2 regions of the Alkalihalobacterium sp. TH-98 genome follow, and region 2 is predicted to be linked to the other one. Evidence: riboswitches for the same ligand, from Rfam matches in the RefSeq annotation. Region 2 holds a riboswitch; the other holds the start of a gene.
What was found. Region 2 has a riboswitch for cobalamin ahead of AC2VNP_RS07800 (ribonucleoside-diphosphate reductase subunit alpha). Riboswitches for the same ligand answer to the same signal wherever they lie in the genome.

Region 1: linked by a shared signal. The riboswitch ahead of AC2VNP_RS13730 ((2Fe-2S) ferredoxin domain-containing protein) and the one ahead of AC2VNP_RS07800 (ribonucleoside-diphosphate reductase subunit alpha) in region 2 are both predicted to bind cobalamin.

What each region holds. Positions count from the first base shown of each region.
Region 1 covers NZ_JBYCKM010000038.1:69,437-77,311, reverse strand. Annotated here, with positions in the region: gene map (type I methionyl aminopeptidase) at 207-956, shown strand; cobalamin riboswitch at 1,025-1,237, shown strand; gene AC2VNP_RS13730 ((2Fe-2S) ferredoxin domain-containing protein) at 1,606-2,004, shown strand; gene AC2VNP_RS13725 (polysaccharide deacetylase family protein) at 2,120-3,232, shown strand; gene speD (adenosylmethionine decarboxylase) at 3,374-4,204, shown strand; gene AC2VNP_RS13715 (hypothetical protein) at 4,436-4,681, shown strand; gene AC2VNP_RS13710 (CBASS cGAMP-activated phospholipase) at 4,869-5,783, shown strand; gene AC2VNP_RS13705 (MFS transporter) at 6,343-7,719, shown strand.
Region 2 covers NZ_JBYCKM010000020.1:3,911-11,785, forward strand. Annotated here, with positions in the region: partial or broken gene metE (5-methyltetrahydropteroyltriglutamate--homocysteine S-methyltransferase) at 1-897, shown strand, start outside; gene AC2VNP_RS07795 (acyl-CoA thioesterase) at 987-1,454, shown strand; cobalamin riboswitch at 1,582-1,778, shown strand; gene AC2VNP_RS07800 (ribonucleoside-diphosphate reductase subunit alpha) at 1,935-4,229, shown strand; gene AC2VNP_RS07805 (ribonucleotide-diphosphate reductase subunit beta) at 4,252-5,298, shown strand; gene AC2VNP_RS07810 (flavodoxin domain-containing protein) at 5,300-5,737, shown strand; gene AC2VNP_RS07815 (RNA polymerase sigma factor) at 6,136-6,597, shown strand; gene AC2VNP_RS07820 (hypothetical protein) at 6,601-7,803, shown strand; gene AC2VNP_RS07825 (MFS transporter) at 7,851-7,875, shown strand, end outside.

The sequences.
Region 1 (7,875 bases), on a different contig from region 2:
ATAGGTCATCTTTTTTGACTAAAACATTACTTTATATAAAATTTTAAGCAGTCTCTAATTTAATCGCATAATTATAGTATAGGTAATCTTATGTTTTAATTCACATCATAAGTGGAAAACTAAATTATTGTAGGTTATAAATGAGTTTTTAACGTGTAGTTACGTGTGAAAGTTATATTTTATTTGATTTGTAAAGGAATGATCCTATGATTACATTGAAGTCTGAAAGAGAAATCAATCAAATGTTAGAAGCCGGCAAGTTGTTAGCGGCTTGTCATAAGGAAATTGCGAAGCTGATCCAACCCGGAATAACGACAATGGAGATTGATCAGTTTGTGGAAAATTTTTTAAAGAAAAATGACGCAACGCCTGAACAAAAAGGTTATAAAGGTTACCCCTACGCGACCTGTGCCTCAATAAACGATGAAATTTGCCATGGGTTTCCTCGAAAAACACCGTTAAAAGATGGAGAAATCGTTACGATTGATATGGTCATTAATTTAAACGGTGGATTAGCCGATTCAGCATGGACTTATGCAGTAGGAAATGTTTCGGATCAAACGAAAAAGTTAATGGATGTAACGAAGACCTCATTATATAAAGGAATTGAGCAAGCATTAGACGGTAATAGACTCGGCGATATTGGTCATGCTATTCAAACGTATGCTGAGGCAGAAGGGTTTTCGGTGGTTAGAGACTTTACAGGACATGGGATTGGTCCGACAATACATGAAGCTCCACAAATTCCACACTTCGGTTCACCGGGCAGAGGACCACGCCTAAAAGAAGGAATGGTCATAACGATTGAACCGATGATTAACGAAGGTACTTGGTATAGTCAAATGGACGATAACGGATGGACGGCAAGGACAGTGGACGGAAAATGGTCTGCTCAATATGAACATACATTAGCGATTACAAAAACAGGACCGAAATTACTAACATCACAAGAATAAACAAGTATTGACAATTTACCGTATTATGACTACTATAAATTCAAGTCATCGATTAATAGACTTCATCAACTTCATAAATGAAAATAGGTGCTAGATAAAAGCAAGACTGCTTTTACAAGCTTAATAGGGAAGTTCGGTTTAATGCCGGCACGGACCCGCCACTGTGTTGGGTATCAGTAGTTAGTACTACTGAAACTTTCAGATAGTCCACTGGGAAATACCTGGGAAGGAATGGAAGGAATACCCTAAGTCAGGAGACCTACCTATTTTAACATCACTGTTTGACCTACGGGGTTGTTAGGGAAGTGGTTAGAATGCGGAACAATTGTCTATATTTATTGACGTATTTTTTATCGGCTAATGTTCCACTAGTAATTTCTCGGATTATGATAAGCATCTCTGACCTCTTTTTAGGGCAGAGCTGCTTTTTTGTTTGATTACTTTTAGAAATTACATAGACATCTCACCTGTAACCTTTCCTGAAGGAAGATTAACGATGATCGTTCTTTTATAAAAAAGGCTGTTGTTAATTTGTTATTGAAGCTAGTTATGGACAACATGAATGAAAATGATAGTTTCATAGTATTTTTTTTGAAAATTTAAGCTGAATATTAACAATTAACAGCGCTAAAAAACTGGGGGTTACAGAATGGCGACATGGGATTTATCGGAGACAAAACAACATCTATTGATATGTAATGGTAGTAGTTGTAATAAGGCTGGAGCTGAGGATTTAACACAAGCAGTAAGGAGAGAGATTTCCGAACGTAATCTTGACGACGTGATCCATACGACACGAACGAAATGTAATGGGCGATGTCAGGATAAGTGTGTGTTAATTTCCTACCCACAAGGTATCTGGTATAAGGATTTAGCTCCACATGATGCACCTGATCTTATTAATTCCTTAGTAAATGATGCAAGAATGACAGATAAAATCAGCCATTGCTTTGATGGAAATGGATTTAGAAGGCACAATGATGTTCCTGTAGGAGAATTTAAAGACCGAGAACGTGTTAAAAAAGTATCTAAAAGTATTATAAAATAAATTTTTTTGAGTGGTGGTTTTTCATCAACTCCACAGTTTTTATTAAATAAATAAGCAGTAAATTGGTAAATATAACATCGTCTAATCTGAATTTAATAAGCTAGGGGAGACATAAATGCAATCAGAGATGGTGTTGTATCGTAAAAGGGCAAAGAAAGTGGATTTGCAAATATTTTGTATAATATTAATGGCGATTTTCATTAGTACATCTTTTTCAACTCAAACATATGCACAAGAATCAAGATTACCAGAAGCACCTATTTTTATTGACAATCTGCCTGTAAAAACAAAGTACATTATGAGAGATGGTCAGTTGATGGTACCGTCCTTGTTCTTAAAACATACTGGGGTAAGGGTTGATTGGAATGAGGAGTATGGTTCTGTTGTTTTTAGCTATGGAGATATTCGCTTTGCGCTACCGGTTGGACAAAACTATTCAGATGATTTTGTCAGAGCGACAGGCCAATGGAAACGTCAACCGTTATCGACGCGAACGATAGAATTCGCTGGCGATATATTTGTGCCATTACTAGATGTTACCCGGAAATTTGGAATGAGAGCAACCTATAATCTACAACTCGAACGGACTTTCATTACGACGAATATTCGTTCAGCCCCTAATTTTATTTATCGTGGAGGTCCAGCAAGAAAACTAGTGGCTTTAACTTTTGATGATGGACCGGATGGATATTATACTCCTAAAATTTTAGACATCCTCAAAAGTAAACAAGTACCAGCTACTTTTTTTGTAATGGGTAAGCAAGTAGAAGCATTTCCAGATGTGATGGAACGAATCGTCAATGAAGGACATGGTATTGCCAATCATACGTGGAGCCATCCTGTACTCCCACGGCAAATGACGAGTAGAGTAATTGAAGAAATAAGAAAGACTCAAAATATAATGGAGAGAACGGTCGGCAGAAAACCAGATTTATTTCGTCCGCCATTTGGAGCAATAACCAAATCCGATGCACTTATTCTACATGAAATGGGCTTTCGAACGATTATGTGGTCTGTTGATACGCTTGATTGGAGCGGGTTATCAGGGGATGAAATCTTAGAAATAGTCCAGCGGGATATTTCACCGGGCGGGATAGTATTGCAGCATAACTTCCAAACAGATGCCCGTCTTCTTGATGGAACGGTAGAAGCGTTACCGATGATTATCGATGACTTAAGAACTAAAGGGTATCGATTTGTTACTGTTCAGACTTTATTATCACAGTAAATAAAATTGTGGTTGATATAGATAGTAAAGAATGGGTAACCTAAGAAAAACTAGTATAAATTCATCAAGTACCGGGGTATTGTACGTTAGACTTTCAAGATCCATCACAAGATTTAATAAACGTTAAGGGGGAACGGATTGATGTCACTTACTCCAGAAGAACGTATCCAACTACATGGATTTAACAACCTGACAAAATCACTAAGTTTCAATATGTATGATATTTGTTACACAAAAACAAAAGAAGAACGGGAAGCTTATATTGATTACATTGATGAGCAATATAACGCCGACCGTCTAACGAAAATATTGAAAAATGTTGCTGATATTATTGGGGCACATGTATTAAATGTTGCAAAGCAGGATTATGTACCTCAAGGAGCAAGTGTGACAATATTAGTTTCTGAAGGGCCGGTTGTCGAAGTGCCAACGGAATCGTCATTTGATGAGTCCCCAGGACCACTTCCAGAGGCAGTTGTAATGGGGCTTGATAAGAGCCATATTACAGTCCACACATATCCTGAGTTTCATCCAACTGAGGGAATTAGTACATTTAGAGCTGATATTGATGTTCAAACTTGTGGAGAAATTTCACCACTGAAAGCACTAAATTATTTAATCCATTCTCTTGAAACAGATATTATGACAATGGACTATCGGGTTCGTGGTTTTACAAGAGATATTGATGGAAATAAATTATTTATTGATCATGATATCAACTCTATTCAAAATTACATACCCGATGATGTGAAGCGTCTGTATGATATGATTGATGTAAATGTTTATCAAGAAAATCTTTTCCATACGAAATGTCGGCTTAAAGAATTTGACATTAATAATTATTTATTTGGATACACAAAAGAAAAATTAGACAAAAAAGATGTAGAAGAAATAACGGATAAACTAAAACTTGAAATGGATGAAATTTTTTATGGTAAAAATATTCACTTAGGTACACAGATTAGGGATTAATTTATTTGAGCAGAAAGAAGCTGATAAAGGCTTCTTTTTTGCTTTGTATAAGAACACTCTTAAAACATAAGTGAGTGAAAAGTGTATATACTCTTGAATTTCCTTAATTTTATTGATCAATTAAAACTATTTGAATATATATATTCATAATAGGTGCTGGAAAAATTTGTGTATAAAAACTATAAATATAGGAATGATAATGGGGAGAATAAGGAAAAGGAGATTCCCTTTATGAAAATTGAATTAGGAACTGAATATGAGATTACAGAAAAAAGGCAAGGCCATTTTAATTCAGCGAAGTCACTAACTGTCATTCGGCAAAATCGCAATATCGTTCAATTTACATTAGAAAATGGTAAAGGCCATGGTTCGATGCCTGTTGACCACTTATTATATCTTTTAAAGAAGAAGGACCTTTCACCGATACAGAATAAACGTCATTTATTAAGTAAAGATACTGAAGAGAAGATCGGATAATAATTGTATACAGCAGAAATGTTCTATATCCTTAGAACATTTTTTGTTTTTTTACAGCTAAATAATTCGTAATAACAAATTAAAGAATGATTATTAAAATGTTACCTTGTGTAAGGTTATCTCCTTTTGTTTTGTTTCAACTTAGGGGATAATAAGGGACAATATATAAAAAGCTTAGGTGAATAGAATGAAAATGTTATGTATTGATGGGGGCGGCATTCGCGGTGTATTCGCGCTTGCTATTTTACAAGCGGTTGAAGAAGAGTTTGATTGTGTGGTTGGGGATCTGTTTGATGCAGTTGCTGGGACAAGTACAGGAGCGATCATAGCTGCTTCCATTTCCTTGAAGAAAGAAATGAAAGACGTACTTGATGATTATAAAAAGTATGGTAAGAAAATTTTTGTTCGGCAAACGAAGGTCGGAATATTTAGAAGTGTATACAGTGATGAGTATCTAAGACAGTTCTTGCAAGAGGGCTTTGGGGAAGTTTCTTTAGAAGAAGTCGAAAGGCCGCTGCTAATACCAGCGGTGGATTTAACCCACGGCAAGCCCTTTGTCCATCGGTCGAACTATGGACACCCTGAAACTAGTGATTTAACAGTGAAACTATGGGATGCTGTCCAGTCATCTTGTTCAGCGCCTGTTTATTTTCCACCTAATAAAGTAAAAGATAAATATTTATCCATCGATGGAGGACTGTGGGCCAATAATCCGTCTTTAGTTTGTGTAACTGAGGCGATGGACTTTTTTCAAAAAGGGTTAAATGATATTAGAATAATGTCTCTTGGTACAGGACAGCAAAATATTGATTTTACAGAAGACGACAATATGGATTGGGGCATAAAGGAATGGTTACCCTTCCATTTACCATCAATGAAAGTGACCCCTAAGTTATTGGATTTAGCTTTGCATCTATCATCCGAATCAGTTTCTTATCACTGTCAGCATCTCTTAGGTGATCATTATCTTCGTATTAACAGTGAATTAGGTAAGGAAATCCCTTTTGATGAGGTCAAATATATCGATGAACTCAGTGATTTAGGAAAAAAGGTATTTAATGAAAAAAAGGATTCTATAACTCAATTCCTAAACGAGAAGTAGAAGTTAAGAACGAGATGACCCAAAATAAGGGTATCTCGTTTTTCTTTTAGTTAATTTAGGCTGTTTTATCTGAAGCGATTTCCTTTAAGATAGTTAATACTTTATAGAAAACTGAGAATATTGCAAATAACTACAAAAACTATTAGTCAAAATTCGACCTATTTTCACAAAGATTTTGTACACTCGGACTTTACTTGGCATATAAAACAAAAGGGATTCTCTCTCTTATCTAAATTAATCGACAAAATATCTAAAAGAATCTCATAAGGTTTGTCGAGCGAAAAATATGTACAAAATCGTCGATTAAATTAATAATCTAAAATAACAAAGAAATTACGTCTAGGGTAGTTATATCATTAACTAACCGGTTGGTATTCGTGGGGTGATAATAGCAGAATATGGCTTTTGAAAAAATCGATTGTTTTGTAAGGTTTTGTTTTAGAAAAAACATGAAATGAAAGCCCTTACAAAACTAAACCAGTGGTATTACTACTAATTTTATTCAAACTTACGACGAAAAAAACCAAATTTTATTGCAGTAGCGAAAGGGGACTCGTTCATGTTAGCAAAAAAACTAAATGATCATGCTGTTTTACAAAAGCCAGTTGAAGTTGAAAAACCTAGAAAAAAAGAAATGTGGGCCTATGCTTTAGGTAGTTTTGGAATTTTCTCAGTCTGGACATTGATTGGAGCCTTCCTAACATTTTACTATACAGATGTTGCAGGATTGGCTGCTGGTGCAGTAGGAACACTTATGTTAATCGCACGTCTCTTTGATGGTGTTACGGATTTAGGTATGGGGTCTGTTGTTGACCGCACTAAATCTAAGCATGGAAAAGCACGTCCCTGGTTGCTGTGGATGTCTTTGCCGTTAGCGATTACTACTGTCTTACTGTTTTCTGTACCGGACATTAGCAGTAATGGTAAGGTTGTATATGCATACATTACGTACATACTATTTATTTTATTGTATACAGCTGTTTCTATTCCTTATAAAACATTGCTTGGAGTCATGACGCAACACCAGCATAGTCGTTCGTTATCAAATATTTATTCTGCCATCTTTATTATGGTTGGTACGATGATTGTTATGACTTTAACTCAACCGCTAGCAGCTTCAATAGGCTGGACTACTTTAGCTGCATTATACGGTTTTGTTACTGTTCTATGCTTGTTAATTACGTTCCGCTTCGTAAAGGAAAGAGCAGTTTCCACATCAATTCACCAGGAAGAGAGACTAGGTGTTAAAAAATCATTGAAATCTTTATTTAGTAACAAATATTGGATCATTGTAACGGCATTTTGTGTTACGTTCTATGCCACTATTGGGTTAACACAAGGTGCTGGTTTATATTATGCAGCATGGGTTTTAGGTGATATTAACCTGTTCCCAATTATTGGACTTGCTTTATCCGGCCCAATGATTATTGGTTTGTTTTTTATCGGACCGTTAGTTGCTAAAATTGGAAAGAGAAATGTAGCGATGCTTGGGGCTGCTGTATTTATTGTTGGACAAATAGTAAAAGGAATAGATCCGACAAACTTAACAACTTTCTTAATTGGAACAGTTATAGCAGGTTTAGGAGCAATGCCGGCAATTGCATTAGTATTTGCAATGATTAACGATACGATTGAATATGGTGAATACAAAACTGGCTTGAGAACAGAAGGACTTGTCAATAGTGGGGCTAGCTTTGGAATTAAGATTGGAACTGGCATTGGACTCGCTTTAATTGGTTGGCTATTAGGTATTGGAGGATATTTAGGCGGGGCAGCTGAGCAACCTGCTTTAGCTATTCATATGATTTTAGCATTAAATATTTATATTCCATTAGCTTTAGCTGTGGTTCAAATCATCTTATTGCTTATGTTTAAAATTGACAAAGAGTATCCAACGATCTTAGCTGAACTTCAAAGACGTAAATCTGTTAACTAATATAATGATTTGAGGCTGACTTAAATGTTGGCCTCTTTTTTGTGAAGAAAAAAGTAGGAGGAAAAGGGGAAATACAAAATAGGTAGTAATATTTACATTATAAATCAGCAATAGTGGTTGATTTTTAAATCATAAAAAAGATATTACTGACAAAAA
Region 2 (7,875 bases):
GTGAGAAGTGAAACAGCTCGCTGGATTCAAATTCAAGAACAAATTGGACTTGATGTTTTAGTCCACGGTGAATTTGAACGTACAGATATGGTCGAATTTTTTGGTGAGAAGCTAGAAGGCTTTGCCTTTACAGACTACGCATGGGTCGTATCCTATGGTTCACGTTGTGTAAAACCTCCAATTATCTATGGTGATGTCGAGTGGACTAAACCGATGACAGTTAAAGAGATAAAAGAAGCACAACAATTAACTTCTAAGTATGTCAAAGCAATGTTAACGGGCCCTGTGACAATATTAAACTGGTCTTTTGTTCGTGATGATATTTCTCGTAAACAAGTAGCTTATCAAATTGCTTTGGCCATTAGAAAAGAGGTAGATGCTCTTGAAGAAGCAGGACTCTCTATCATTCAAGTAGATGAACTGGCCTTACGAGAAGGGTTACCGTTACGTAAAGAAAATTGGAATGAATATATAAATTGGGCTGTAAAAGCATTTAAGTTAGCGACTTCAAGTGTGAAAAATGAAACACAAATTCATACACATATGTGCTATTGCGAGTTCAATGATTTTATTTAGCCAATAGGTGCTCTTAATGCAGATGTAATTTCAATTGAAACATCAAGAAGTCATGGTGAATTCATACAATCTCTAAAACAAAATCCATATGAACTTGGGATTGGGTTAGGTGTCTACGATATTCACAGCCCGCGTGTCCCAAGTGTTGAAGAAATTAGTACGATCCTAGAAGAGAGCTTAGAAGTTATTTCTAAAGAACAGTTTTGGGTGAATCCTGATTGTGGTTTAAAAACACGTCGTGAAGAAGAAACAATTGCATCGTTAAAAAATATGGTCGAAGCCACTAGGAAGCTACGAAGCGTTCAAGAACAACCTGTTTAATAAAATTTATGAAGCATTTTAGCCCACTTGGTTTAAAATGCTTCTATTAAATTAAATTTCGCTGTTATTAATACATTGGAGTGATTTTAATGAAAACAACCTTATTGACTGATGTATCAAGGACCGTCCAAACAAAGTTAGTCCTGCCTGCTGATACAAATCATCTAGAGACTATTTTTGGAGGGACCGTTTTATCGCAAATAGATGAAATAGCTGCTATTGCTGCGATGAAACACAGCAAGCATGTTGTCGTAACGGCATCCATTGATCGGGTGAATTTTGTTTCTTCTGCAAAGGTAGGAGATATTTTATATTTAGAGGCTGTTGTAGTCTCAACAGGAAGAACATCGATGGAAATTTACGTAAAAGTTGAATGTGAAGATTTACAAACGGGAGAGCGAACAATTACCACTACCTCATTCTTAACAATGGTTGCAATTAATGAACGAGGTGTTCCAGTACCAGTCCCAGGTGTGGTCCCTGTTACAGAAGAGGAAAAAGAGTTATATAACCATGCACAAGAACGGAAGAAACAACGTATAAACTCAATTCTATAACTAAATCATAGAACCAATATGAGATTGACTATAACATGATATATTTATAAAAAAGATTGAAATTTGCTAGACTTTCTTTTACTATATACAATATATAGTGTTTTTTTGTTTGTAGTTAACTAAATATTGATATGATGGAATGATAGGTGTCTGATAATAGACTTAATAGGGAATCTGGTGAAAGTCCAGAACTGTCCCCGCAACTGTAAGTGTGGATGAAATGAGGTCACCACTGTATAAGTTCACTTAATTGGTGCTTATATGGGAAGGCTCAGAGTAAAGAGAAACACAAGTCAGGAGACCTGCCTATTCTTTCCAAAAGTTTCATTTCTTCGGGGGGTGAGAAGTCGAAACGGTGCAGAAAATTTCTTTACATATGTCAATTTGTGCCGTTTTTACGACAGTTACTCTTCCATTATCGGAAGAGTTTTTTTATTTTATCTAGCTTTTTAACCGAAAAAATCACCAAGGGAGCTGAGTATGATTAAACAAATAGAAACACAATACACAAGTATAGTGAAAGCTATTAAGGAAGCGTCTGAACGGTATTCGATAGACGTTACGAAGCTAATAAACCGTATTGAGGAATTAAGCGGTCCAGATATAGAAAACGAGGCCAACCAACAAGCGTTATTTTATGCATTAAATCAAATTTCAATGGATGAACCAGATTGGACGTATGTTGCAGCAACTCTATATTTGAATGAATTATATAAGAAAGCGTCAGACAACCGCGGCTATGACCAAACACAAAAGTATGGTGACTTTTATCACCTTATCAAGATGTTAACTGAAAAGGGGATTTATTCGCAACAATTATTAGAACGATATAGTATTGAAGAAATTAACGAGCTGAGGGAGGAAATAGAACCCGAACGTGACAGCTTGTTTAACTTTATTGGTCTTTTCCTACTGGCAGACCGGTACCTTGCAAAAGATCATGACCAAAACTTATACGAGTTACCGCAAGAACGTTTTATGATCATTGCGATGACCTTGATGCAGGACGAAAAAGGGGGAAATCGCTTATCTCTAGTAAAAGAAGCCTATTGGGCATTAAGTAATCTTTTTATGACAGTGGCAACGCCTACATTAGCTAATGCAGGGAAGAGTTTTGGTCAGTTATCGTCTTGTTTTATTGATACAGTAGAGGATTCGTTAGATAGCATTTATTTAAACAATTGGGATATCGCTAGGTTAAGTAAAGATGGAGGGGGGATAGGAGTATACTACGGTAAGGTTCGGGCACTGGGTTCTGATATAAAAAAATTTAAAGAAAATTCTTCTGGGGTTGTTCCGTGGATCCGCCTCATTAATGATACAGCAGTGAGTGTTGATCAACTCGGTCAACGTCAAGGGGCAGTCGCTGTTTATCTTGATCTTTTTCATAAGGATATTATGAATGGGTTTTTAGATTTGAAAACAAATAACGGCGATGAGCGAAGAAAAGCACATGATATTTTTACAGGTGTAACAGTACCAGATTTGTTTATGGAGAAATTACAAGAAGTTGATGAAACTGGAAAGAGTAGTGGAGTTTGGCATACATTTTGTCCACATCAAGTAAAGGAAATGATGGGATGGCAAGATGAAAGAGGAGCTAAATTAGGGTTAGAAGATTTTTATGATGAAACAGATAGAAGGTACTTTAAGGAGAAATACGAAGAAGCGGTAAACCATCCATTACTGCCTCGAAAAACATATCGAGCGATGGATGTCATGAAACGAATAATGGTTGCTCAGCTAGAAACAGGGACTCCATTTATGTTTTATAGGGACGAAGTAAATCGTCAAAATCCAAATAAACATATAGTTGCTAAAGGGCGTACATCCATTTTTTGTAGTAATTTATGCACCGAGATTACTCAAAATATGTCTGCAACGCAAATCGTTAACGAATATCGAGATGAAGATGGAAACATTGTGATCGTTCGTAAACCAGGTGACTTTGTCGTTTGTAATCTGTCATCTATTCATCTACCTAATGCGGTGAAGGCGAATGCATTAGAACGGTTAGTCCGAATCCAAATGCGCATGCTAGATAATGTTATTGACCTTAATACCATTACGGTGGGACAAGCGCAAGTAACCAATAAAAAATATCGAGCCGTTGGTTTAGGGACATTTGGCTGGCATCATTTATTAGCAATTAAAGGCTTACACTGGGAGTCTCACGAAGCCGTTCAATACGCAGATGAGCTGTATGAAACGATTGCCTATTATACGATACGGGCGTCACTGGAACTCGCTAAGGAAAAAGGAGCCTATAGCCAGTTCGAAGGTTCTGAATGGCACACCGGGGCTTATTTTAAACGAAAAGGTTACAATTCTATTCCTTGGTTAAACGTGATAGAAGAAGTAAAAAAATATGGCGTCCGGAATGGCTGGATGATGGCTATTGCTCCTAACTCGTCAACAGCTAAAATTGGTGGTTCAACTGATGGGATTGATCCGTTGTACGCTGTGGAATATGCCGAAGAAAAGAAAAACTTTAAATTTATCGTAACGGCACCCGAGTTAACTCATATTACGTATCCGTATTATCAAAAAGTACGACATGAAATAGAACAGAAGTGGAGTATTAAGCAGAATGCCGCTAGACAGCGACATATTGATCAATCAGTTAGCTTTAACTTATATGTTCAACATAATGTAAAAGCGTTAGATTTATTAAACCTTCACCTAGAGGCTTGGAAGCAAGGGCTAAAGACGACCTATTATGTTCGAAGCACTTCGCAAGCTGAAATGGATGAATGTCAAGCTTGTCACAGCTAGAGGAGATTTAGGAGGACCATAAATGAATATACACAGTGAGTTAACAAAAATTAAATTACTTAACCCAGAATTCCCTAATAAGTCAACAGGCATCGTAAATGGAGAGTCATCTGGAATATTAAATTGGAACGATATAGCGTATCCGCAAATGTATGATTTTTATCATGTGTTATTATCTAACTTTTGGAAAGCTCAAGAAATTAATATGCAAGATGATATTAAACAATGGGATCAGTTAACGATAAAAGAAAAAGAAATTTTTTTAAGAATTAATACACAATTAGCATCTCTCGATAGTCTTCAAACACCGACGATGACACACGTGATGGACTATGTGACAGATCCTAGTTTTAAAGCGATTTTTGCAGTCATCGCACAACAAGAAGCGGTCCATAATGAATCGTATTCCTATATATTAAGTTCTCTTATTCCTTTAGATGAGCAAATTGATCAATTTAATCAAGCGAAAGATGATCCATTAGTACAGAAAAGAAATGAGCTTATATTGGAGTCGTATGAATCCTTTCGTAAGAACCCTACCTTACAGAATTTATTTTCCTTATGTGTAAACTCTATTAATCTAGAAGGCATTTATTTCTATGCAGGATTTGCGTTTTTCTATAACCTTGCCCGTCAGCAGAAAATGTTACGTACGAGCACGATGATCAGTTACATTCAAAGGGATGAAATGCAACATGCATATTTTGTTTCCCAATTTATCAGAATTTTAATGACAGAAAACCCAGAGCTCAACTGTGAAAAAAACATTCAATATATATATAAAACCATCGGCAGTGCAGTAGAACTAGAAAAAGAGTGGGCGCATGCCATTTTAAAAGGCATACAAGGCATTGATTTATCAGAATATGACAGATATGTAGAATACTTAGCGAATAAGCGGTTTCGTCAGCTAGGTTTGGCGAATTATTTTGAAGAACGAGATAACCCTATGCCGTGGATTCATATATTTAGTGATGAAATGATGAATGAAACAAAGTCGGATTTCTTTGAACAAAAATCAAGAACCTATACAAAAGTGAGTCAGTCGAACGGATTTGATGAATTATAAAATGAAAGTTGCAATGGTTTATACATCAATTACAGGAAATACTCGACAGCTAAGCGAAATGATTTACCGAGCCTTTAAAAAGTATAATTTAAATGTTTCGTTGTATTCTATCGAAGAGTTTCAGGTCACGACAATTGAACATTACGATGGACTCGCAATTGGTACGTATACGTGGGGAGACGGGGATATACCACAAGAATGGACTCATTTATATGAAGCTATCGAAACAAAGAATGCAAAACATATAAAAACAGGTGTTTTTGGTACAGGAGATCGGTTTTATCCTAACTATTGCGGAGCCGTTGACCACTTCCGTGATATGTTGTTTGTTCATACAGACTTAGCAGTAACTTTAAAAGTCGAATTAACTCCACAAGACCAAGACCAAATTCGTTGTGAAAAGTTTGTAGAGTTGTTTGTTCAACGGATGCATGTGTAGTAGAGTAGGTAATTGAAAAACTACAGACTGCTACATCATTATGTCTGCGATCACCACTCAAGTCATGTGGAGACCAGTCGTGTTGATAGAACAGGTTTAGAGAAGATTACATATTCCCTCAAACTATTAGTTTGGGGGAATTTTTTGTGAAGGGTGTCTTACATCTCTGAGAAACAACAAACTCACTAAGGGGAACCACTTATATTTTTAGTCTAAACGAATGAGTTGCTAACATTCTTTTTTGTTTTTATTAATTGAAGTGAGAATACTATAGATATAAAAAAATTTTTTCAAACACTTTGGTCGTTTCATTCGTTATCCTTATGAAGTATGAAAAAATTGAGTTTATTCAAATCGTAGTTTAAGTGAAATTTTATAAGTTAAAGTGAGTGGTGTAAGTGAAAGCGAGTGATGTTTATAACAGTTTAAAAGATGATCTTCATCGTTTTGCCAGGTCCATTGCCAGGCATGAACAAGAGGCGAATGATCTTGTGCAAGAGGCACTTATCAAATTATTAAGTGAAGAAAAAATTCACAGTCTGCCTTTGCATAAGCAGCGGGCATGGTTTTTTCGAGTAATGAAAAATCAGTTGATTGATGCTCGTAGAAAAGAAAAGCGAACGACCTCATGGGAGGAAGAACTAGATTTTCCAGTGCAACATATAGTCGGAAATCATCTTGAAATTACTGAATTATTGTCCCATTTACCTAATGATTTAAGTGATTTAATTTTTAAGAAGTATTGGTTAGGCTTATCAAGTCAAGAAATCGGTAAACAGGTAGGAATACCTCCCTCATCTGTACGCTACAAGCTTCATATCGCAATAAAACGTTTGAGAATAATTATTGAGGAGCGATAACACATGAAACAAACAATTGGAAATATTGGTGTACTTAATTTAATGAACGCATCAGAAGCAAGTGTTGAGAAAATTGAACGAATTGAAAATGTTGGATTAGTTATTTATCGGAAGGAAAATGCACATTTGGTAACTTCTTTAAATATTGGGAACATCGGAAAAGGTATTGAAGTACCTGATGGATATCAGTTATATAGCGGGATTTTAATGATCGATGAAGCATACTTACGATCAATTAATGCGCCTATCCAATTAGTTGTGAACGGTATGGTGATGTTCGACAAAAATGTTCAAGGGCAGCATATAAAAGGTGACTTTTTACAATTACTGGTGAGTGGAAAGATTTTTTGCCCAGCTCACCTCTCTGGCAAGGTGAGTCAGCTTTTTTCAAACGGTTCAATGATGATTGAGACTTATGAAGGAGAATTACCGAGAATTGAAAATGGAAAATTTACACTTACAAATTCTTTTCTTTTAGCGATTGAGCCTTCCAGCCATTTAATCGTAAATGGAATGCTTCAATTCAGCCAGGATTTAGATATGGATTTATTTTGCGAAAAAATTAAGAAAATGGAGATTAACGGGCTTATTTATATGTATGAAAATCAAGAAGCTTATTTGTATAAAAAAACGTCTTCGTTGTCTTCATGTGTTGTTCGAGTGATTCCGTCGGGATATGAATTAATAAAAAAACAACTTAGGTTAAATGCAAGATCAATTAAACGATTGAAACATGGAAACCTTTATACTCAAAAACCTATCATTATAGAAGCGGATGTTATACGAGATGTGTTTTCTCAATCAATTGAAAACATTCATTCAACTTCCGTTATTATTTGTCACGAAGACATTGAAGACTTAGTATATGAACGTTGTGTAGAAGTAGAAACAGAAGTGCTGACTTATGAGAATACATTTGTTTTTATCGAAGGTGAGGAAGAGTGGACGAATGACCAATTTCTAGCCCTTGAAAAACCGATGAATTTCATCGTAAATGGTCAATTAACCTTAAACAGCGATGTGACGGAAGAAGTGCTCTCAACCAAGATCTTAACATTAGACGTTTTAGGTGAAGTAATTGTTCCAGAGAAAAAAAATATAGGTACGTTACAAAAACTCGTTCGATTGAAAACGGGAATAATTAGAGAAGAAAGATCTATTGAAAAGGTATCTTTCATCCAAAACTTAGGTGAACTTTCCCTTTAATAAATAGGCTCTTTCCAATAGGGAAAATGACTAGAAGAGGAATGGATATGGATATTAAAAGTTTTAACATGT